Lewinella sp. 4G2: one gene and its partners. The protein of the gene in region 3 interacts with the protein of the main gene of each other region in a pairwise test. Links are inferred from orthologs where the notes say so. Each region holds a gene or a part of one and is shown on either strand. Other genes may lie near its edges.

The links.
Region 1: the proteins of dnaE (region 3) and A3850_RS15020 interact in binary tests that used the Escherichia coli proteins (3 or more experiments, as listed by UniProt). The link is inferred for Lewinella sp. 4G2 from one-to-one orthologs.
Region 2: the proteins of dnaE (region 3) and dnaX interact in binary tests that used the Escherichia coli proteins (3 or more experiments, as listed by UniProt). The link is inferred for Lewinella sp. 4G2 from one-to-one orthologs.

What each region holds. Positions count from the first base shown.
Region 1 is NZ_LVWJ02000014.1:3,644,976-3,652,584, forward strand. The notes cover bases 2,616-5,422. They hold A3850_RS15020 (pyridoxal phosphate-dependent aminotransferase), read right to left. Parts: upstream 4,719-5,422; coding sequence 3,513-4,718; downstream 2,616-3,512. Other genes in these bases: A3850_RS15010 (TonB-dependent siderophore receptor), read left to right, coding at 2,616-2,683; A3850_RS15015 (hypothetical protein), read right to left, coding at 2,748-3,440; A3850_RS15025 (Ig-like domain-containing protein), read left to right, coding at 4,953-5,422. Also shown: A3850_RS15005 (TonB-dependent receptor), read left to right, coding at 1-47; more of A3850_RS15010, read left to right, coding at 770-2,615; more of A3850_RS15025, read left to right, coding at 5,423-5,642; A3850_RS15030 (hypothetical protein), read right to left, coding at 5,779-6,309; A3850_RS15035 (endonuclease MutS2), read right to left, coding at 6,457-7,609. UniProt on the Escherichia coli protein: Shows aminotransferase activity with methionine and histidine as substrates, and to a lesser extent also with phenylalanine.
Region 2 is NZ_LVWJ02000011.1:205,934-213,631, forward strand. What follows is about bases 2,299-5,194. They hold dnaX (DNA polymerase III subunit gamma/tau), read left to right. Parts: upstream 2,299-2,820; coding sequence 2,821-4,569; downstream 4,570-5,194. Other genes in these bases: A3850_RS00910 (DUF4296 domain-containing protein), read left to right, coding at 2,407-2,739; A3850_RS00920 (biopolymer transporter ExbD), read left to right, coding at 4,627-5,145. In the rest of the region: A3850_RS00895 (cell wall metabolism sensor histidine kinase WalK), read right to left, coding at 1-952; A3850_RS00900 (response regulator transcription factor), read right to left, coding at 956-1,651; A3850_RS00905 (histidine phosphatase family protein), read left to right, coding at 1,758-2,255; A3850_RS00925 (phosphatase PAP2 family protein), read left to right, coding at 5,264-6,079; protein translocase subunit SecDF, read left to right, coding at 6,376-7,698. UniProt on the Escherichia coli protein: Part of the beta sliding clamp loading complex, which hydrolyzes ATP to load the beta clamp onto primed DNA to form the DNA replication pre-initiation complex.
Region 3 is NZ_LVWJ02000019.1:47,151-56,056, reverse strand. Bases 2,306-6,409 are described here. They hold dnaE (DNA polymerase III subunit alpha), read right to left. Parts: upstream 6,088-6,409; coding sequence 2,506-6,087; downstream 2,306-2,505. Other genes in these bases: A3850_RS17235 (cryptochrome/deoxyribodipyrimidine photo-lyase family protein), read left to right, coding at 6,352-6,409. In the rest of the region: A3850_RS17255 (MoxR family ATPase), read left to right, coding at 1-367; A3850_RS17250 (DUF4837 family protein), read left to right, coding at 494-1,579; A3850_RS17245 (hypothetical protein), read left to right, coding at 1,808-2,182; more of A3850_RS17235, read left to right, coding at 6,410-7,932; A3850_RS17230 (O-methyltransferase), read left to right, coding at 8,080-8,865. UniProt on the Escherichia coli protein: DNA polymerase III is a complex, multichain enzyme responsible for most of the replicative synthesis in bacteria. This DNA polymerase also exhibits 3' to 5' exonuclease activity. The alpha chain is the DNA polymerase catalytic subunit.

The DNA of each region.
Region 1 (7,609 bases), on a different replicon or contig from region 3:
CGAACCAGGGGAGGAGGGTGTTTTTGGGGTGGAGGGTGAGTTTGTAGTCTATAGTCTGTAGTCTATAGTGGCCGCCACTACCGGACGCTTGCGGGACCTCCTGCGTCGGACGCCACAAGGACCTATCAATTGGTGGTTATTAATTCCGTTACCACCCAATCAGGACCTTGGAGCGTGGTCAACTCGCACGCAGTAAGAGTTGATCTCCTCCAAGCGTCCGGTGATAGTAACCCACCGCCAACACCGGACGCTTGCGGGACCTCCTACGTCGGACGCCACAAGGACCTATAAAGTGGTAGTTTTTGATTCCGTTACCACCCAATCAGGACCTTGGAGCGTGGTCAACTCGCACGCAGTAAGAGTTGATCTCCTCCAAGCGTCCGGTCCAGACTACAGACTACAGACTCCAGACTATAGACTTATACTTACCTTCGCCCCCGCATTCAGGTATCCCGGCGTAACGCCCGGGAAGTAAAAGGGAATCCGGTGTAAATCCGGAGCTGTCCCCGCAGCTGTAAGCTTCGTAATGTTTCGCGCCACTACGCCACTGGAGAGATCTGGGAAGGCCGCCCGAAATGAAGTGAGCCAGAAGACCTGCCCGAACGCACCATATGTTTCTTGACTTCGGTGAGAAAGTCGAAAACCGTTTGGGGGCATTACGCCCGGGATGAAGATCAGTGGATCTCTTTCCCCTACCCTGCTTTGCGGCGTTCGTAAAGCAGCGTTTCCCCGTACGCGCTTCGCTTTTTTACCGGTAAGCTACCTACCCATGACTAAGCGAATTTTACTCTTTCTCTCTTTTTGTTCTACCCTCTCACTCGGACTTGCCGCGCAGGAAGCTCCTGAATTAACGACGACCGGTGATGAAGTAATCATAACCGGAACGCGGTTCCCGAAGCAACTCGATCGGTCGACGACCAAGGTCACCATTATTGATTCCGCTACGGTTGCGCGCAATACCGACCTTGGACAATTACTAAACGAGCAGGCGGGCATCGTCGTGAATGGTGCTTACAGCGCGCCGGGCAAGGACCGCAGCATTTTTCTGCGTAATGGTGCCAATCAATACACCCTCATTTTGCTGGACGGGCAGCCGCTCATCGACCCTTCTTCCCTTGGTGGAGCCGTTGACCTACGACTCCTTGATCTTCAGGGGATTGAGCGGATTGAGATTGTACACGGCGCTCAGTCCCTCATATATGGTTCTGACGCAGTGGCTGGGGTCATTAACCTCATTAGCAAAGCCAATAGTGACGACCCTACCGTCACCCTGCGGGCGAGTTACGGCAGCTTCGATACCTTTGAGGCTGGCGCAGACGCCCGCGGCCGGAAAGGTAAATTAGCTTACGCGCTGGGCTTCAACGTCTACGACAGTAAGGGCATCAGCGAAGCTATTTTTAGCCCCGAACAACTAGCCGATCCACTTTTCGACCCTGCACCACTCGAAAGGGATGGTGCCCGTCGCTATAGTGGCAACGCAGCGTTTACCTATCATGCTAGCGAACACTGGACCATCCGCCCTAGCATCCGGTACGCCCAATTCGATGGCGATTACGACGACGGTGCCTTCCAGGATAGCGACGCGAATACTTACGAGAATGAACTCGTCAACCCCGCCCTGGCCATCGACTACGCGGAACCCGGTTTTGCCGCCGGCCTGCGCTACAATTACGTGGCGACCGACCGCCTTTTTTCCTCCGCCTTCGGCGACTTCGACTTTGCCGGCCGGGCCCAACAAGCCGATGTATTCGGCAACAAAAGCTGGAAGAATTTGGCGCTGACGCTGGGTGCCCAGGCAAGGATCGAGAAACTCACGCTGGACAATCCCCCCGTGGATGCGGACGATAACGTAACTACTTTGAGTCCCTACCTGCAAGCTGAATTTCGGACGGACGAAAGATGGTTTGCGGAAGCTGCAATTCGCTACAATAACCACTCGACGTTTGGCGGGCAGTTGAACTACTCCACCGGGTTCGCATACCAGGTAATTAAGGGTTTTACCGTGCGAGGAACGTATGCCACCGCCTTCCAGAGCCCAACTTTGGACCAACTGTACGGTCCATTTGGTGCCAATGCTGAATTAGAACCCCAAACTAGTTCCTCCATCGAGGCGGGTTTTGCCTACCGAAATGAAGAGCGTGATTATGGATTCTCCGTTACCGGCTTCCAACGGACGATTGAAGACGTTATCATCTTCGGCAACCCCGGCTACCTCAACCGCGACGAACTCGACGATTTGGGCGTAGAAGTAGAGGCCTTCGCTAAGCTTGGTGAGCAGCTGAGCATCAACGGCAACTTCACCTACGTGGAGGGAGAACTCACCTCTGAAGACTTCTCCGGTAACCCCACCACCACCGAAGATTTCTTCCGCCGCCCCCGCGTATCCGGCCTGTTTGGATTAACCTACACCCCCTCCTTCCCCCTGACGGCCCGCTTGACGACCCAATACACCGGTGACCGCCCAGACGTATTCTTCGACGCGAGTTTCAACCAAAACATCGTGGAACTAGATCCCTACCTATTGGTCAACTTCTACGTGGAGTACAAACTGCTCGCCAAGCAAAACCTCACCCTCTTCGCCGATCTCCGGAACTTGACGGATACGGACTTTGTGGAGGTGACCGGTTTCGCGACCCAGGGCCGAACGGTACGGACGGGAGCACGGTATACGATTGGGAAATAGGCTGAACGCCGAACCGGTAGAAATTGCTGTGTCGGTGATGAATACCGGTTCGGCCTTGCTGTGCCTACTGAGGAGGCAACGTTTCGATTAACTTCGACGTCATCCCTCCAACGAACAACAATAGAAACATCGCGAAGAGGGTGAGGTAGACGAAGGTGAGCAGCCCACGCTTGTGCCGGGTTATTTCTGCATCTTCTTTCAGCACGTATTCCCGGATAGTTGGGCTGTAGATGGCTCCAAGCAAACCACCTACCAGAATGGCTTGAACAGCTACTCCGCGGTAGATGAACTGTTGAAAGTCGGGTGTACCCGTGGTGAATGCGCTGATAATAAACGGTGCAAAGGCTAATAAACTCAGGAGCGCGATTGCGATTAAGAAGCTGACTTTTAAGGGGTTTGCGTCGGAGAGGAGACCACCAATACTAGCTGCTACCTTTTCCTTTCGGATTACATTCTGTGTCAAACCAAGGCGGCTATTAGCTATTTCGTCCAGTATTTTATCTGGGTCACTCAGGGTCCAAAAGATCAACTCGTTGGAATAGGTAGGGTGCGTATGCTCAATCTTAATGCCTTTACCAAGCCCAACGGCATTGGTCACGTGCTGTAGCGCCGTGATCTGACTTTGTAGGAATCGGTGCTTTCCCAGTAGCAAAACATTGAGGTTCAGGGCACCATCTTCAACGAAGAGCTTAGCTAAGGGGAAGGAAGCATTCATCATGCCGACCCGCGCGCCGCCGGTATAGGAGAGGTCTTTCATGACTTAAGGATACGAAAAAAGCCACCCTTCAAATTTATGAAGGATGGCTTTTTGATTATTTAAATGGTCGGACTATTTCAGCTCGCCTAACACCTTACCGATACGCCGGATCGCTTCGGTCAGTTGTTCCTCGGAAGCGGCGTAGCTGATGCGGATACAGTTCGGGGCACCGAAGGAACTACCGCCTACCGTAGCAACGTGTGCCGTCATGAGCAGGTACTCGGCCAGATCGTCTGAATTATTGATCGTGTATTCTCCGTTGGACTTCCCGAAGAATGCGGAAGCATCCGGGAAGAGGTAGAAGGCACCCTGGGGGCGGTTCACCTTGAGGCCGTCGATCTTACTCAGGCCATCAATGATGAGCTCACGGCGTTTAGCGAAGGCGTCCTTCATGGCGTGGCTGGGTGCCAAATCTGACGTTAGTGCGTGGAGGCCCGCCTGCTGAGCGATGCTGTTAGCTCCGGAAGTCGCCTGTCCCTGCAGCTTGGCGCAGGCCTTCGCGATTTCAGCGGGTGCGCCCATGTAGCCGAGTCTCCAGCCCGTCATGGCGAACCCCTTGGCGAAACCGTTGACGGTGATGGTCCGGTCCGCTACTTCGGGGCAGGCACCGATGGAAGCGTGCTTACCCGTGAAGTTGATCAATTCGTAAATCTCATCAGCCACTACGTAAACGTGGGGGTGGCGCTGGAGCATTTTGGCAATGGCGCTCAACTCTTCGGCAGTGTAAACGGACCCCGTGGGATTACAGGGGCTGGAGAAGAGAATGAACTTAGTTTTGTCGGTGATCGCCGCCTCGATGGCCTCCGCGCTGACTTTGTAGTCATCTTCAATACCCGCACCAACGGTAACGGGAACGCCGCCGGCCAGCTCCACGATGGCGGAGTAGCTTACCCAGTATGGGGCGAGAATGACGACTTCGTCACCCTTGTTCAGCAGCGCGTGGGCGATGTTGTAAATGGACTGCTTCGCACCGGTGGATACAACGATTTGATTCGGCGCGTAATCAAGACCATTCTCCCGCTTGAATTTGTCGACGATGGCCTGCTTCAGTTCCGGGATACCGGGGACGGGAGTGTACTTCGTATATCCCTCATCCAGTGCCACCTTTGCGGCTTCTTTGATGTGCTCCGGCGTATCAAAATCGGGCTCCCCGAGGCTGAGGCTGATCACATCGTGGCCCTGCGCTTTGACTTCACGGCCGAGGGCCGCCATTTTAAGGGTGGCCGATTCGGTCATGTTCAGGACGGTGTCCGACAGGGGGGAAGTCTTCGTTGCCATGCGGCGGGTAATTTGGGGGTGGTAAATAATTAGCGTAAAGGTACCCAGACGCCAAATTATCCCCACGATAATGTTACCGCTTTGTCCGGTTGCTAGTTGCGTTTGCTAGTGCCAGCTAAAGCGGTGAGATTAAATCCATTTCCAAGATGCGCTCATGGCTCCCGCTCCTTTTGACGGTGGGCGACAGTACTAAAGCGGGGAAAGACAGTACCTTCGTAGGAAGACCGACCCACTATGATTCGCTTACTCACGTTCTTTGCCGCCGCCTTACTATTCACCGCTTGCATTGGTGAAGATGTATTAGATGACTACGTGCAACCTACCATCCGGTTGGCAGACTTCCCGGATACCCTAGAGGCAGGAACCTCATTCCAGTTGTCAACGCGTTTCTTCAATAACGTGGGCGCCGAGGAGCAGGCAGACGCTACCTGGTCCACCGGCGACGAAACGATTCTCACCGTTGATCAGACAGGCTTAGCCACCGGAATTACCGAAGGCTCAACTACCGTCACGGCATCCTACACGGACGTGCAATTTGGTGAGACTGCAACGGTGACCGAAACCATGATCGTGGGCGCTTCCACGGTTATCATTGACGAACCAGAAGTCCGGACCGGTACCATTGCTACTACGAGTAGCTACAAACTCACCGGCAACTTCACCCTTTCGGAAACTGAGGACGAAGGACTCCAACTCACGTTCGCCGACGACTACGATGCGGACCGTGGTCTTCCCGGACTCTACGCCTACCTCAGTAATAATCCCCGCAGCCGGGCCGGCGCGTACGAAATTGGAAAGGTGGAGATCTTCCGAGGCGCGCATACGTATGACATCGCTGGTGTCGACATCAACGATTTTAAGTACGTGCTTTACTTCTGTAAGCCGTTTGATGTTGAGGTGGGTTCGGGGTTGATTGAGGAGTAGTTGCGAGTTGCGAGTTGCGAGTTGCGAGTTGCGAGTTGCGAAGTTGCGAGTTGCGAGTTGCGAGTTGCGAGTTGCGAGTTGCGAAAAATAAATTCTCTGTTGCTCAAATCGAAAATCTAGCCTCTAAAGTCTCCTATTATTTCCGCCCCGTTCCCTTAAAGTGGTCCTCCTTTCTCCGGAAGAGTACGTTGAAGCTCGTCAGCGAACCATAGATGCGAGTGATGTACTGCTGTAGGTTCACTTTTTCCTCATCCGTCATCGAGCTGGCGTTGATGCGTTGCTCCATTACGCGGAGGCGGTCGCGTACCATGACGATCTTGTGGAAGAAATCGTCGATGGACATTTCTTTGGAAGACAGCCCTTCCTCTCCCGGCTTAAGGATAAGTTTACCGTCCACCCATTTATCACCCAACTGTGTGGTTTCGCTAATGCCATTATAGGTTCTAAGGATGCGCACCAGCGCTTGCTCCGCCTCGTTAAAACTGGCAACCTCTTCCGCTTCGATCGCTTCCACGACCTCAAATTCCTGATAATCGCGGCCAACGGTTTTGATCCCGTAGGTCATGAAGGTGATGTCGTAGGCAGCTTTGTACAATTTTATGATAACGCCATCTCCGAATGCTGGGTGGCGGAGGCGGGTTCCGACGCCTAGATTACTGGTATCCATTTTAGTCTCTAGTTTATAGTATGTAGTCTACAGTCCGTAGTAAATCAGGTTCTCCTAGCGGCCTCACAACCGAGCGAAGCGACAATGGGTGGTTCTTGGAGCGGCCGGGAATTTAGTCTACAGTCTGTAGTCTAAAGTCTCAAGGAGTTACAAATCTACAATCGTTACCCCATCTCCGCCTGCTTCGCGGGGAGGGTGGCTTAACGAGAAATTATGATTGTATTCTTTCAATTTTTGGCGCACGGCGCGCCGTAAAGTCCCCGAGCCCTTGCCGTGGACGATGCGTAACTGATCGGCGTTTGCCATGAGCGCATTATCGACGAAAGCTTCGGTGGTCGCCAATACTTCTTCGTAGCGCATCCCGCGGACGTCCAACTTATTAGAAAAGGTCGCCGCAGCGCCGAGGCTGCTGCTGACGCTCTTTTCCCGACGGACGGTCAGTTGATCCTTCGCCGGTTCTAGATCGCGTAGTTTTACTTGAAGGCGTAGGTCGCCGACGATCACGGTGGCCCGCTTACGGTCAATCTTCTCCACTTGCCCAGTGGCACCACCCGCACGGAGGCGGACGAAATCACCTTCTTTGATGGGTTCTTCTTCCTTCGTAGTCGGTGCGTAGTAAATATCTTCACGCAGGTCGGACACCTGTTTACCAACTGATTCGCGCTTTTCCCGGAGTTGCTTGGCTTTCTCCTTCGCTTCCTCGATCTTCTTGCCTTCCCGGAGGTCACGGATCAGGTTCTCCATCTCCTTATTGTACTTCGCTGTTTCGGCGAGGGCCTGTTCCTTGGCCTCCAGCTTTAGTCGTTTACGGCGGACCTCCATGTTCTTGTGGAGTTCTTCGTAGGTGCGGGTCAAAGCATCAAGGGTCTTCTGCTTCTGTTCAAGGTTGGCGAGCATTTCTTCGGACTCCGCCTTCTCGCGTTGAAGGTCCACGAGTAGTTGGTCGACGGCCCGCTCATTCTTACCCGCCTTCTTGCGGGCATACTGTAGGACGCGACGGGGTAAGCCGGATTTCTGGGCGATCTCAAAAGCGTAGCTCGATCCCGGCCGGCCAATTTTCAACTCGTAAGTTGGAGCGAGGGTCTCCGTATCGAAATGCATCCCACCATTGAGAATTCCCTTCGCTTTGTACGCGTAGATCTTGAGGTTGGAGTAGTGGGTGGTGATGACGCCAAACACCTTGCGGTAATTCAGGCTGTCGAGTACCCCTTCGGCGATGGCGCCACCAGAAGTCGGATCCGTGCCCGAACCAAATTCGTCGATGAGTACCAACGACGTATCGTCCGCCGCCGCCAAAAAC
Region 2 (7,698 bases), on a different replicon or contig from region 3:
TATCCACCCGGTAGAAACGGTCGAACACGTGGGGGACGTGCTTTTCGGGGATACCGATTCCGTTGTCCGCTACTTCACAGAGGATGTAGGTCTCCATGTCGTAAAAGCCAATCTTCGTGTGGCCCTGTTCGTTGCCGTACTTGAGCGAATTATTGACGAGATTGATAATTACCTGGCGGATACTCTCGCGATCGGCCCTTACCATGAATCCTGCGTCAGCGCCCTCTTTGAATCCTAACTGTACGCCCACGTCCTTACTCTTGAGGTCCAACTCCTCCAGTACTTCGGCGGCTAAATCGCGGATGTTGAAGACCTCCATATCGAGGATCAACTCCCCACTCTCCAATCGGGAAATGGCGCTGAGGTCTTCGACGATCGTTTGCAGCCGCTCCACGTTGCGCGCCGCCTTGCGGAGGAATTTGCGAACGAATTTTTGGTTGTCCATCACCGATTCGTCATCCAGGATGGTATGGAGGTAGCCCTGAATGTTGAAAATCGGCGTTTTGAGCTCGTGGCTGATGTCCCCAATGTAGCGGCGGCGGTACTTGGCGAAATCTTCGTACTGGTTCATCTCCCGCTCTTTGACGGCGGCCCATTCCTGGACCTCTTTCTCGACGTCGTCAATGATGGGTTGGTCCAGCACGTTCAGGTCCCGCTTAGCTTCGGCCCCTACTTTTTGGTTGTGGATGGTCTTGTAAATGAGTTTGATCTTGCGGTAGATGTACCGGTCGAGGTAACTCAGGACGATTAGGTAAGAGCAGATAAAGCTGCCCAGTAAATCCAGTGGCAGCACCCACCAAACGAAGTTGGCGCCCATGAACCCCGCCAGCAGTAAGACGACCCCACCATTGGCGGCGGTAATGGCCAGGGCCGCACGGGTAGCAATTTGCCGGGGTGTACTGTTTTTCAATCTGCTATCAGCATTACGATCGGTGAAGGGGAAACGTGCCATTCCTTAAAAGACAAATTTGTAGCCAATGCCCTTGATGGTCTTAATGTAGTGCTCCCCTAACTTTTCCCGCAGTTTACGGATGTGCACGTCGATGGTTCGGTTACCCACGATGACGTCCGTGCCCCAAACGCGGTTGAAGATCTCATCGCGGCTAAAGACCTTTCCCGGCTTTGACGCCAACAGCGTGAGTAGGTCAAATTCCTTTTTGGCCAGCTCAATGGTTTCCTTGCCCCGACGGACAACGACTTGCTCGAGGTCGATCACCAAATCGCCGATACTGATACTGGTCACCTCTTCCTGACTCTCGGAACGTTCGTTGCGGCGGAGTAATGCCTTGATGCGACTCAAGAGTACGCGGGGGCGGATGGGTTTGGTGATGTAGTCATCCCCCCCATTATCGAGGGCAGCGATTTGGGAATAATCCTCCTCCCGGGCCGTTAGAAAAGTAATGATGGTGTTCTTGAACTTAGGTTTCGCCCGGAGCTGGCGGCAGACCTCTACCCCATCCATGATCGGCATCATGATGTCCAGCACGATGAGGTCCGGCTCCACGGCTTCGGCTCTTTTGAGCCCTTCTTCTCCGTTGGAGGCGGTAAAGACTTCGTAGCCCTCGCGGGTAAGATTGTACTCCAGGATTTCGAGGATGTCGGGCTCGTCGTCCACTAAAAGGATCTTACCGGAAGTAGGGGTACTGCTCATCTTGCGTTAATTTTCGGAAAACACTAATCGCATAGTCCAACACAAATCTAGCCGATATCGTTTCCCTCGGGGTTAACTCACCGTTAAGCCTCCATTCCCGTTAGCTATGAAAACACTCTACTTCGTCCGCCACGCCAAGTCCAGTTGGAAAGACTTCAACCTGCGGGACCACGACCGGCCCCTCAATTCCCGGGGCAAGCGCGACGCGCCGAAAATGGCCGCACGCCTCGTCGCCCTGGCGGGAGCACCGGATGGCTTACTCACCTCCACCGCAAAACGCGCCAAAACCACCGCCCGCAGTTTCCGCGAAGCTGCCGGGCTAAGCAAGGACGCCGTCTTGGAGCGGGAAGAACTTTACCACGCCGCGCCCCGCGAAATCGAAGCGGTCATCAAGGAACTTCCCGCGGATTGGGATACCGTTTTCGTCTTCGGCCACAACCCGGGTTATACGGACTTAGCCAATCGGTTGATCAATAATGGGTACATCGACAACGTCCCCACCTGCGGCATCGTCGAAGCCACCAGCGACGTTGCAAAGTGGAGAGATTTCAAACTGAGCGAGGCACGCCGGGGCCGGTTTTTGTATCCGAAGGATGGGGGGTGAGTGTGCTGCCCATTTCATGGTCTCTACTTGATAAGGACTCCTCCTGCACTCCAGTTTCCTTAATAGTACTTTGGTGCTTTGGTATTTTGGATCAAAAGCACCAAAGCACCAAAATACCAAAGCACCACACCCTTTCACCGTAAAATAGCCCATGCTCAAACCACTCCTCCTTACCCTCCCCCCCCTACTGTTCCTCGCAACCGCCTGCACCACCGACACCCCCGGCCCCATCCCCGTCGACGCTGACCGACTCGTACCCATGCTCGCCGAGATGCACCTGGCCGAGTCCCTGGTTACGGAGGTCCCCGTGGTATTGCGGGATTCGATGCGGGAGGTATTTTACGACGGCGTCCTTTCGGAGCACGGCAGCACGCAGGAGGAATTCGATAGTTTGATGTGGATTGTCCGCCAGGAGCCGGCGTGGGTGGATAGCCTCTACGTCCGCGCCGGGGCCTATCTGGCCGAGCGTTCAACGCAGCAGTAACTAGGGGTAGACAATAAATCTTAAGCTCCCCACCAGTTGTTGTTCGGTTAACGTATCCAGGGTCCTTATCTTCGCCGTCCTATGTCAAAATTCGTCGTCTCCGCCCGCAAGTATCGCCCCGTCAAGTTCGATGAGGTCGTTGGCCAGCAGCACGTGTCCCAAACACTGAAGAATGCGCTGCAGACGGACCACCTCGCGCACGCCTTCCTCTTCTGTGGGCCACGGGGAGTGGGTAAGACAACGAGCGCACGAATACTGGCCAAAGTCCTGAACTGTCAGAACCGTACGGAAGACTACGAACCTTGCAATGAGTGTTCCAGTTGCGTATCGTTCAACAATAATGCATCCCTGAATATCACGGAGTTAGATGCAGCGAGCAACAACTCCGTTGATCACATCCGTGCCCTCACCGAGCAGGTTCGGTTTCAGCCGCAGGAGGGGGAATATAAGGTGTTCATCATTGATGAGGTCCACATGCTCAGCCAGGCGGCCTTCAACGCTTTTCTAAAGACACTGGAGGAGCCGCCGCCCTACGCCATCTTCATTTTGGCCACGACGGAGAAGCACAAGATCATCCCCACCATCCTCTCCCGGTGCCAGGTCTTCGACTTCAAACGCATCCAGCCGAAGGACATCATTACCCACCTGCAGGACATCTGCCAGCAGGAAGGGATTGCCGCCGAGGATGACGCCCTGCACATCATCGCTCAGAAGGCGGATGGCGCCCTGCGGGATGCGCTTTCCATCTTCGACCGCATCGTTTCCTTCAGCGGTAAATCAATCACCTACGAGGCCGTCATTGAGAACCTCAATGTGCTCGATTACGACTACTTCTTCCGCGCCATCGACTACGTGCTGACGGAAGACCGTTCGGGAATGCTCCTGCTCTTTGACGAAGTGTTGCGTAAGGGTTTCGATGAAGACCTCTTCCTCAACGGTCTGGCCGCTCACGTCCGCGACCTACTCGTTTGTAAGGAGCCCAAGACGCTCAAACTGCTCGAGGTTGGGCAGCGTTTGCGCGATCGGTACCAGCAGCAGGCTACTATCAGCCCCGCTAACCTCTTGCTCACCGTTTTGCAGATCTGTAACGAATGTGATCTGGAGTTCCGCATGGCCCGCAACAAGCGGCTCCACGTGGAGATGAGCCTCCTCAAAATGACGGCGGTCCGGCGGGCTTACCGGAGTGTCGGTAGCCCGGAGGTATCCCTTCCCCCACCCAACCCGGCACCTGCGGCAGCGCCCGTATCCTCCGCACCAAGCGAGGAAAAAAAAAGCCCTGAAGCCACCCGTACCGTAGCCGCAACCGGCGTGCCCGGCGGTGAATCCGTGGCCGATACCAGCGACCCAACGCTGGACGCCCCTACCCCACCTTTGGCGCCGACCGCCTTTAAAACGGTGGATCTCGCGGCAATGATGGCGGCTACCAAACAAGAGTTGGAAACCGTGGACGAGCGCGAGTATCCGGCTCTTAATCCAGAAAATCTGGAGGCAGCGCTGCAGCAATTTCGCAAGGATAACGCCGGCTCCACCTTCGTACTCATGCTCGGCCAAACCGTTTCGGAACTCGGGGAGAACGAGGTAATTTTCAAGGCCGGCTCCCAGCGCGTCATGGCCACCCTGCGCGGAAATACCAGCCTGATCAAATTCCTGCGCGACCACTTCGGGCAGCCGACCCTGGCCATGAAACTGGCCGTGGATGAGACCATGAAGCCGGAGACCACCCAGGTAAAAAAGCGCCTTACCGCCCGCGATAAATTCCTGGCCATGCGCCAGAAAAACCCCGAGATCGACGACCTCCGCAAGCTCTTTGATCTTCGCCCCGAAGAGTAGCCCCGCCCACCAAAATCGAGGCTTACGGCATCTGCCCGGCAAGCAACACCAATCATCATGTCCAACAAAAAGACGCGTCGGGAGACCCCCGCCGTGAACGCCGGCTCCATGGCCGATATCGCCTTTCTGCTCCTCATTTTCTTCCTCGTCACTACCACCATCGCCGAAGAAAAGGGCGTCCTCGTAAAATTGCCAGAGTGGTCCACTGATGAGATCACCGAGCCGTATCCGGAGGAAAAAGTAATGACCGTGCTCATCAACAAAGACAATGAGCTCCAAATTGAGGACGAGTTAGTGGCGCTGCCGCAGGTGCGGGGTTTGTTGGTCGACCACCTCCGCAAACCGGGGGCCCAACCGGGCGAACGCATCGTATCCCTCCGCCACGACCGGGGGACGGCCTACGCCAAGTATCTCGCCGTATACGATGAACTGAAAGCCGGCTACCACGAACTGTGGGACGAGCTATCGCTGAAAAGATATGGGGTCCGCTACGACCTGCTGGACAAAGCTCAGCAAACGGACATCCGCCAGGCCATCCCAATGGTCATCAGCGAAGCGGAGCCAACGGAGGTGTAAGGAAGGCGACCGGACGGCGGATTAGTCGGACATCCCCTCAGCCTCGGATAATGTGTACTTTGGCTAGCCGTTTCCTTTTGGTTTACAGTAAGTTTGAATCCACCAATCCTCCTTCCCATTGCGCTACCTATCCCTGTGCTTACTTGTTAGCCTACTGCTAAGCGGAGCCAGTGCCTTTGCGCAGTCAGTAGCGGATACAACGGTTTCCCCCTACCACCTTTCCTTAAAGCGGGAGGCGATCTACCTCGGCCTGGGGACGTTGATGACCGGCGGCGCTATTGTCTTTCAGGAGCGGGTACCCGAAACGCTCCTGGGCCAACTCCAAATCCAGGATTTCGGGGAGAACAACTTTCTTGACCGCTCCCTCGGCGGCCTGGAAGAACGGACGCCGGCCCGCAAACTCAGTGATAAGTTCCTGAACTTCAACGCCGGCCTGCCCCTGGCGCTCGCCCTGGGTAAACGGACGCGCAAGGACCTCCCTAAAATTGCTCTTCTCTACACCGAAACAATGGCCCTGACGGGTGGGATCACCGGCCTGACTAAGGTCACCTTCCTCCGCGCCCGACCCTACGTACTGAACGACAATTGGGACCCGCAACGCGAATTGAAGTCCGGAGACCGGGCGAGTTTAATCTCCGGCCATACGTCCCTTTCCGCCGCAGGAACCTTCTTCTTCGCCCGCGTCTTTGCGGATTACTACCCTGACAGCAAATTGAAACCCTACGTCTGGGTACTGGCGGCGGGCTTACCGGCGGCAACGGGTTACCTGCGGATCCGTGCGGCGAAGCATTACCCAACGGACGTTCTGGCGGGCTACGCCGTTGGGGCTACGGTTGGTTATCTGGTGCCCGCGCTGCACAAAAAGGCCATCTTGCCGCGCGGGCTACGGGTGAGCGGTGGCGCTACCGGTGTGTACCTGAACTACCGATTCTAGGGCGCAAACCTTAATAGGAGGCTCTACCCCACGGCCAACGGCCGACAAACTAGCGTCAGCGTAAATCTTTGCTGGACAAAGGGTAGATAACAAGCGACAAACTAATTCTTATATTTGCAGCCGCTTAGCGGAATTGGGACTGGGAGGCCCCGATGACGTTAGCGCCGGAAATTCCTACAAAGCTCCTTCGGGGGCTTTGTTCGTGTAGGCCGGCAACTTTTCACCCTTTTTCTAATGCGAGGGTCCCGCCAATAAATTTCGTACGGCGGGTCCGCGCGAACTTAAATTTTTTCACTATGCAAGGCAAGGGAATTATCAAATTCTTCCTTGTGGTTATGCTTCTGGTGACCATCTTCCAGTATTTCTTCTACATCCCGACCAACTCGGTTGAAAACGATGCAGCAGATTACGCCGAAGAGACATCCGGAGAAACCGATGGCAAGGAGTTCCGTGACGCACGGGCCTTATACCTGGACAGTATTTCTGACCAGGAGGTATTCAAAATACCTTTACTCAAATCCTACACTTATAACGACCTCAAGGCCCAGCAGCTGGCCCTCGGTCTCGACCTCAAGGGCGGTATGTCCGTCGTTCTCCAGGTCGACCTTCGGGAGTTCATTCGAAAGATGGCCCGAAACTCAAAGGACCCCGCCTTAGAAAAAGCAATAGAAGAAGCCTCCCAAGCTCAGAAAGCTACCCAAGACGATTACATCTCCCTCTTCGCAGACGCGTGGGAAGCCAACAAAGGAAGCAAGCGCCTCGCGCCTTTCTTTAGCCGCAACGACGCCCTGGCCGGTGAGATCGATCAGAACACCTCTGACGCCGAAGTCATCCGCATCCTGCGGGAGAAGGCAACGGAAACGGTGGGCCTCACGTACAACCTCGTGAGCCGCCGGATCGACCAACTCGGTGTAGTCCAGCCAAACATCAACCTCGACGCCGAGCGTGACCTCATCCTGGTCGAACTACCCGGTGTGGAGAACTCCAAGCGTGCCCGTTCGATTCTGACGACGGCCGCTAACCTGGAATTCTTCGACGTACTGCCCATCGACAACGCAAGCATTCAGGCACTGATTGCCGCCGACCAGGCGCTCGATCGCCGCGCCAAGATCGCTGCCGGCCGCGACAGCAACTACGTTGAGGAAGTAACCTACCGCCTCGATACTTTCTACAAGTCTGATGACCTGGGTAACCTGACCGATGAGATTGACCGCGTTGATTCCATCGAAACGACGAACCAGACCGCCGGCCCGATCTTCTCGATCTTTAGCCCCAACAATGGTAACCTCGGCCCCGCCGTGCTTGGTATCGCCACCAAATCCAACCTGGAAAAGGTGAACGAGATGCTGGCGGACCCCGAAGTAGCCCGTCTCTTCCCCCGCAACGCTACCTTCCGCTGGGAAGCCAACGCGCTGCCCGGCCAGGACGGACAACCTTCTGACCTCTACGCGCTCTACCAGTTGAACATGCCCCGTAGCGGTGAAGCTCCCCTTTCCGGCGAGTACGTAACTGACGCGGACGCTGGCCCTCAGCCCGACGGACAGATCGCCGTAAACCTCGGCATGAACTCCGAAGGTGCCGCTATCTGGGCGCGCATGACGACCGAAGCCTCCAACGCT
Region 3 (8,906 bases):
GGTGAGCGACCTGAGCCACATTATTTCCGGAGAAGAAATTTTGTACTTCCAGCAACTCGTCCGCAAGATCCCCATCAGCGATAACGTGTTGGAATACGCCGTGAGCCTCACCACCAAGACCCGCCCCGGCACCGACCGGGCGACGGACAACGTCAACAAATACATCAGCTGGGGAGCCGGCCCGCGCGCTTCGCAGTACCTCGTGCTCGGCGCCAAGTGCCACGCCGCCATTTCCGGCAAGTACAGCCCCGATATTGAAGACGTCCAGGCGATCGCCAAGTACGTACTCCGCCACCGGATCGTCCGCAACTACAAAGCAGAAGCGGAGGGGATTACGGAGGAGCACGTGATTGAAAGCCTGTTTTAGTTGCGAGTAGCGAGTTTCGAGTTGCAAGTACTGCACTCGAAACTCGCTACTAAATACTCGCAACTCAGACACGCCACAACCCCACTAAAAATCATCTGTTAGGTCAAGTACAGATCAGAACCATACATGACCAACCGCTTTTTATCCCTGCTCCTGCTTTTTGGCCTTGCCCTCGGGGTGAGTTCCTGCGCGGGAGATAATGCTTTCACTTCCCGGCTCAACCCGATCCCCGGCGCCTTTGGCTCCATCAATTCGGTGACGGTCGTAGCGGATTCCTCCCTCTGGCTGAACGGAGCGTCGGATTCGATCGCCTATTTTTTGGAGGCGCCCTACATCATCTTGCCGCAGCCGGAGCCCATTTTTGATGTTCGCTTCATCGAGCCCGAAAAGCTATCGGCCGTACCTACGTTCCGGGAGCTGCGTAACTACGTCGTCCTGGCGGACATCAGCGATAAGAATAGCCCCACTACCAAGATGGTCGTCAAGGACCTCAGTGATGCCAAGATCCAACAGGTTAAGGAGGAAGGCTTCAGCACCGTCGTCGCCCGCAACAAGTGGGCCACCGGCCAGCAACTCATCTACCTGATGGGCAAGAACCGGGAGGAACTGCTCCGGGGCATGTCCTCCACCCGCGCCGCCGTAGTGAAGCGCATTGCTGACAGCGAAAACCTCCGCATGAAGGAAACCGCTTTCTTCCAGGGTGTAGACAAAGCTCTGATGGATACCATCAGCCAGCGAACGGGCGCCCGTATCCGCGTCCCATACGGCTACGAGTTGGTCCCGGTTCGGTCCGATGACTTCGTCTGGTTCAAGCGTGGCACGCGCAAGGGCAGCATGAACATTATGGTCACGAAAGTGCCCTACGAAAACCAGGAGCAGCTCAGTAAAGAGGGGCTCAAGACCATCCGCGATCAGATTGGCAAGCGCTACGTCAGTTCCTCCCTCGCGGATACCTACATGCGCGTCAACGATAAGGATCTTCCCCTCTTCACCGAGACGACCGACCTGAACGGTGCCTTCGCCATCGAAGGGCGCGGCATTTGGGAAATGGAGAACGACTTTCAGGGTGGCCCCTTCATTTCTTATCTCATCAACGACGAAGCGAACCGCCAATTGGTACTCGTCGACGGCTTCATCCTGGCCCCCGGTGAGAAGAAGCGGGACTTGATGGGGGAGTTGGAGCAGATACTGGCTACTACAAAGGTGAATTAATGTGCTGTATAGATTTTAGACGTTAGAAATTAGATTTTAGACGGTATCGGTTTAAGATCTGACTTCTAAATTCTAACGTCCTTGGCTCCTATCCACTTTACCTCGCACCTGCGGCAGCGCCAAAAGGTGAATATGACGCGCACAAATTTTCTTTATTCGCGTATTAAAGGAAAGTGAGTGGAAACGATTGATTTTCCGCTAATTACCCAAAAAAATACCTGCGCTAAAATGAAATTCGTTGCCCGTCTTCTCTTGCTAATCTGCTGTTGCTTTTTCACCATTACCGCAAAAGCACAGGACGCAGAAGTTGCCTCCTTCAAAATCGACGTGCAGCAAAGTGGGGAGAGTGTTGAGCTTACCTGCCATCGCGGTTGCTACTGGAAAAATTTATCTTTCAACTTGGATACGCACGTCGACGCTAATGGTATGACGGACCCCGAAGGGAATACCAGAAAATACCTCTTTTCATTTACCAGGAACGGTAATGAGGTAGTACTGAAAAGTTTGCGGGGTACCGCCTGGAAAGAATTATCCTTTACCCTCGGCAAGAATATGAAAGCATCGGTTGACCAATATGGCGTGGAGACTAAAGCGAAGAAGTAGCCACTAATTTGCTCAACTTCTAGCTAAACCATACTACATATCTAGCCGGTCCACACCCCATCCGGAGGTAAACTGAGGTTTATTATTTGGGGCGCTGCGCGCTGGTTGCGCAAAGGAGATTAAGGCGGCAGAGAGGTTTAAGATGTTTTGGCGTTGCTTCTTATTCGTCTCTAACTCCTTAAACTTCTTTGAGAAACTTACTTCTAGGACAGCTGTGAGGGAGGGCGACAAGAGGATAAAGGTCGGCAGACCCCCAACGATGAGACGTCGGATTTTGGCTGGTCGCGGTCTAAAATCTAACTTCTAAAATCTAAAGTCCTCTCCTAATTCGCCCGCCCTCGCGCCAAATCATACTGCACCCCCAATCGTTCCACACCCTTTATAAAGTCGGTATCCGCATCCACGGTACGTTTGAGGGAGAACATCTTGAGCTTCATTTGCTCCTGGTTGTCAATGAAAACCATCCGTAGCTTTTGCTGGCCGGGGAAGCGCTGGCAGAGTTCGTCGAGGTCGCGGACCATCTTACCGGTCACGCTGCCCACCTGGAATTTCAGGATGATGGCTTCCGTCAGATCGCGGCCGATACCCTCGAGTAGCTTCACGTCTTTGATGTTGAGCTCCAGGTCGTCGTTGCGCCAGGATTTTTTGTAGAAGGCCGTAACGAAGAGCGCCGTCCCCTGCTGGAGGATGTGGCGGAACTTCTGATAGTCCTCGCCGAAGAGGGTGAATTCGATGCTGCCGTCGTAATCTCCCAAAACGAAGATGCCCCAACCATTACCGTTCTTACTTACCCGGTGCTGGGCCGAGACGATCATGCCCGCCAGTTTGACGGTTTGCCGGCCGTAGCGTTCCGGGTTGAGTTCGTTAAGACCACAGGTGACGAAGTTATCGATCTCCAGCTTGTAGCCATCCAGGGGGTGGCCGGAGACGTAAACACCGGTAACCTCCTTCTCGTGAGCCAGCTTGATGGGCAGTAACCACTCCGCGGCTTCGGGGGCGGAGGGCTCCACCGGTAATACTTCTTCCTGGATGGCGCCGAACAGGCTATTGGCCGCGGACGCCAGTTGCGCCTGGTAGGCATTCGCGAACTTCGTCACGTGCTCCAGGTAGCTATCGTACTTCTCACTCGGGGCGAAGTATTGGGCCCGGTGCATACTTTCGAAGCAATCAAAACCACCCGCGTAGACGAGGGCTTCCAGTACCCGCTTGTTGACGGTTCCGGGCTCCACCCGCTGCATGAGGTTGAAGAGGCTTTCGAACGGGCCGTCCTCCCGGGCTTTCAGGATGGACTCCACAGGGCCTTCACCCACGCCCTTCAGGGCCGTCATCCCAATGCGGATGGCGCCGTCCTTGTTGACGGCAAACTCCGACTGGCTTTCGTTGATGTCCGGGCTCAGTACGGGTACCTCCATTCGCTTACACTCGCGGAGGAAGAAGGTCATCTTGGTCTGGTCCGACTTATTGTGGGTCAGGACGGACGCCATGTACTCCGCCGGGTAGTGGGCCTTGAGGTAGGCCGTGTGGTAGGCCACCAGGGCGTAACAGGTGGAGTGAGATTTATTGAAGGCGTAGGAGGCGAAAGCTTCCCAGTCCTTCCAGATCTTACCGAGTTTGTCTTCAGCGTGGCCGTTGACCTTTCCGCCTTCGAGGAACTTGGGGTACATCTTGTCCAGGACGTCCTTTTTCTTTTTACCCATTGCCTTCCGGAGCACGTCGGCCTCCCCCTTAGAGAAGTTGGCGATGGACTGGGAGAGCAACATGATCTGCTCCTGGTAGACGTAGATACCGAAGGTCTCCTTCAGGTATTGTTCCTCGGCATCCAGGGTGTACACGATCGGCTTGCGGCCGTGCTTCCGCTCGATGAACTCGGGAATGTACTCCAGCGGGCCAGGGCGGTAGAGGGCGTTCATGGCAATGAGGTCGTCAAACGTGGTTGGTTTGAGGTTCTTCATATGCTTCTGCATCCCGCCGGATTCGTACTGGAAGATGCCGTTGGTTTCTCCCCGCTGGAAGAGTTCGTAGGTCTTCAGGTCATCGAGCGGAAGCTCATCGACGTCGATGTCTACCCCGTGGTTTTCTTTTATCATCCGCAGGGCATCCTTGATGATGGTCAGGGTCTTAAGGCCCAGGAAGTCCATCTTCAGCAGGCCGGCGTCTTCGGCTACGGAGTTATCGAACTGGCTGACGTACATCCCCGTATCCTTATCGGCGGTGACGGGTACGTAGTCGGTCACGTCGTCCGGGGTGATGACGACGCCACAGGCGTGGATGCCGGTGTTGCGGATGGAGCCTTCCAGTTTCTTCGCCATACGGATCATCTCCCCGATGTCGTCGTTCCCGGCGGCGAGGTCGCGGAAGGCGTAGGCGCGCTCGGCGTCCTCGGAGTTGAGTTTGCCCTTAAGCTTGGGGTGGATGTCGCCGTCGGCCAATACCTGGTTCAGGCTGGCCCCGAGTTGGAGGGGGAAGGATTTGGCTACGCGGTCAACTTCACTGAGTGGAATATCCATTACCCGACCAACGTCGCGGAGAGAGGATTTAGCGGCCATCGTACCGTAGGTGATGATCTGGGCCACCTGCTCCTGGCCGTACTTGTCGATCACGTAATCGATCACCTTCTGGCGGCCGACGTCGTCGAAGTCAATATCAATATCGGGCATCGATACCCGCTCTGGGTTCAGGAATCTCTCAAACAGGAGATCGTACTTGATCGGGTCCACGTTGGTGATTCCGACGCAGTAGGCCACGGCGGATCCGGCAGCGGAACCCCGGCCGGGACCTACGCTCACGCCCATTTCCCGGGCGGCGGTGGTGAAGTCCTGCACAATGAGGAAGTAGCCGGGGTAACCGGAGGCCTTGATGACGTCGAGCTCGAAATCGAGCCGTTCCCGCGTCACTTCGTTGATCTCTCCGTAGCGTTTGCGGGCGCCCTCGTAGGTGAGGTGGCGGAGGTACTCATCCTGGGTCGCAAACTCCGCCGGCATGGGGAAGTTTGGCAGGAGTACGTCCTGGGCCAGGGTCAGGACCTCGATCTTATCGTAAACCTCCATCGTGTTGGCCACCGATTCCGGGTGGTCGTGGAAGAGGGTGGCCATCTCCACCTGCTTCTTGAAGTAAAAATCGGAGCTGGGGAAACTGAAGCGCTTGGGGTCTTCCTTCAAGCTGCCGGTATTAACGCACAGCAGCAGGTCGTGGGGCAGGTAATCCTCCTCCTCGACGTAGTGGCTATCGTTGGTACAGATCACCTTTACGTTGTGCTTCATCGCCAAGGCGAGGAGCTTGACGTTGATGTCTTCCTGGCTTTTACCGGAGTAGATGGTGCGGCCTTCGCGGTCCTTACCGAGGTCAATATCCTCGATACCCCGGTGGCGCTGGATCTCGATGTAATAGTCGTCCTCGAAAATGTTGAGCCACCACTTGAGGGCTTGCTCGGCTTCCTCGTCCTTTCCCGCGATGAGTAGTTGGGGGATTTCCGCACCGATGCAGCAACTCGTCACGATCAGTCCTTCGTGGTACTTTTCGATGAGTTCCTTATCGATCCGTGGGTACTTCCCGTAAAGTCCCTCGATGTAGCCGATGGAGCAGAGCTTACAGAGGTTCTGGTAGCCCTTTTTGTTCTTGGCCAGCATCAGCTGGTGGTAGCGCTTGTCCTTTTCGCCGGCCGCGCGGGAGAAGGCTTTCTTGTGGCGGTCTTCGACGAGGTAAAATTCGCAGCCGATCATCGGTTTGATGTTCCGCTTCGTGGCTTCGTTGACGAACTTGAAGGCCCCGAACATATTGCCGTGGTCGGTCATCGCCACGCCCTTTTGTCCGTCGGCGGCGGCCTTGTCCATCATCTGTCCGATCTCCGAGGCGCCGTCGAGCAAAGAGTACTGGGTGTGGCAGTGGAGGTGGCAGAATTCAGGCATAGTCGTTGGTCAGATAGTTACTAGGAGTCGGTCCGGGAAAAGCCGGCGGCGGGGCTTTACAAGGTACGCAGAAAGAACAATCTTGAGACAAGTTTTTATGCACATCGGTGTGGATAAAGTTGGGTCTTCAGCGGACAATTCCATCGTATTGCTCGCCCATTTTCTCCGCACCCGCGGCAGCGCCTACTGCTTCAATATATGATACCCCCGGTTGCTCGGTGTTGGCGCAACTAGGTGCTCGTTCTTCCGTTCAACTGCCAGTAAGTGCTAAACAATCAGCTTATCGAAACGCGAAATATTCTCTGGCTCAAACGCGATTTGCGCACGCGTGACCACGCTCCCCTGGCGGCGGCGGTGGCGGCCGGAGTGCCCTTCGTGGTTTTGTACTGTTTCGAGCCGTCCATCATGGCCAGCCCGAAGCACAGCCCCCGGCACTGGCACTTCGTGGCTCAAAGTTTGGTGGATTTGAAGACGCGCGGACTACCGGTGACGATCTACTGGGGCGAGGTGGAGGAGGCGCTGGATGGCCTACGTGCGGCCGCAAACATCGCCACGATTTTTAGCCATCAGGAGACCAGCCACAAGTTGAGTTTCGACCGCGATCGACGCGTCCGGGATTGGACGCGGCAGCACGGAGTCGAATGGCAAGAATTCGTGCAGGACGGCGTCATCCGCGGACGTAAACACCGTCTGGGGTTCGCCGAAAAGCTGGACGATTTTTTGGCGCTGCCGCCGGTGCACTGTAATTGGCAAGCTGCCCAGATCCTACCGCCGGGTGAATCTGGACTACCCATTGCGAAGTTGGCTGACGGGTTTGCCAAGGACTTTACCCAGGCAAAGGGGCAGACGGCCCTCCACCCAAGCCAACCCGGACGCTACGTACCCGACCCCGGGCCACCCGACCCACGCTTTCAACCAGGAGGGGAGACCACTGCCTGGCGTTACCTCAAAAGCTTTACGACCGAGCGGGGGAGGGGCTACATCCGGCAAATCGGTAACCCTTCCCTCAGCCGCCGTAGTTGTAGCCGGATGAGTACCTACCTAGCTCACGGATGCGTTTCGCTACGGGAGGTGTTTCAGTGGGCGAAGTCAGCCGACATCAAACCGGCCTTCCGGAAGGACATGAAGATGTTCCGCGAACGACTCTGGTGGCGAGCTCATTACTTTCAGAAGTTGGAGGCGGAGTGGCAGATCGAATTCAAACCCATCAACCGGGCCTTCCTGAAACTGGGACGCCACACCTCGGGCCCGGATCTCGACGCCTTTCGCAGTGCCGCTACCGGTTTCCCGATGATCGACGCCAACATCCGCTGCCTACGGGCTACGGGCTGGATCAACTTCCGCAGCCGGGCGATGCTCGTTACGTTTGCCACCTTCGTGTTGTGGTTGGACTTCCGGCCCGTGGCCACCTTCCTCGGCTCGCTGTTCCTGGATTACGATCCGGGGATTCACTACGGGCAATTCCAGATGCAGGCGGGGACGACGGGCTACCACCCGCCTCGCAACTATAATCCATATTTGCAGGGAGAGCGGTACGATAAGAAGGGAGAGTTCGTCCACCGCTGGCTCCCCGAGTTGCGGCGGATCCCCGCACCGTGGTGCCATTATCCCCACCGGCTAACGGAACTCGAACGGCAACTGTACGATTTCTCCACCACCGATTATCCCGCGCCGATTGTGGACTTTGCTGAGGCGACTTCCGAAAATATGGATCGTTACTGGGCCGTGCGCCGGTCGGCGGAAGCGCAAAACTTGCTACCCGAGATCTGGGCGAAGCATGTTATGCCCGAGAGTATGGAAGTCTATATGGCGGGGGAGCAACCTAGCCCGCGGCGGGATGTGTGAGGCTAGCTACGTTTGTGGGCAGTAGTAACACCTGATTTCAAGCCCTGAGATTTCCTTCGGCCAATAACCACGGTGCTTTTGTACCTTTCCAAAAATTATAAAGTACTCATGATTCTTAGCCGAGTAAAGAAGCACCTTAATATCACTATGCGTCGTATAAATCACAAGCAAAGGCTTGAAGATATGCGAGCGACGGGCAACTCAACCTTGCTCAAAGTAGTGGATTGTTTACTGAAAGCGGAGGCGAATGATTTTTCACCTGAGGATCAGGCTGCCTTTGATCGGGTAGAAAGCTACCGAAATCAGTTGCTGGGGAGCACCGAAATTGTAGATTTTAAAGTGTTTGGCTCCGACGATACTGAAACCATTAGTAACGTATGTAAAGCAGCAACCTCGCCAAAAATATGGGCACGACTAATTTATGCTTTAGCGAGTGAATTTGAAGCCAAGAAAGTGTTAGAGATTGGCACCAATTTAGGGGTGTCCGGATCGTATTTATTGGAAGCACTTCGCCACAATTCAGATAGCCAATTAGTAACGATGGAGGGGATGCCACGCTACGTTGAAATTAGTAGGAATCAATTTAAGGCAATTACTAATGAAGACCGTTTCGAGGTGATTGAAGGCAAATATGAAGATACGTTCGATGACATGATCGACCGCCATCAAGACTTTGATCTTTTATTTATCGATGGCAATCATCAAAAAGGTCCGACGCTAGAGTATTATGAAAAACTGCTAAAGGTTTCCACTCGGCCTTCGGTATGGATTTTTGACGATATTTACTGGACGAACGGTATGAAAGAAGCATGGGATATCATCCGCCAAAATCCTGAAACCTCTTACTCCATCGATTTGTATAAAACAGGCTTAGTGGTAGTGGATCCATCGGTTAGCGTGCCGAAGCATTTTGCGCTACACCTTGCGTACTAAAAGCTCGGATTCCCATTCGATTTAATTGCATCTCTTCAAAT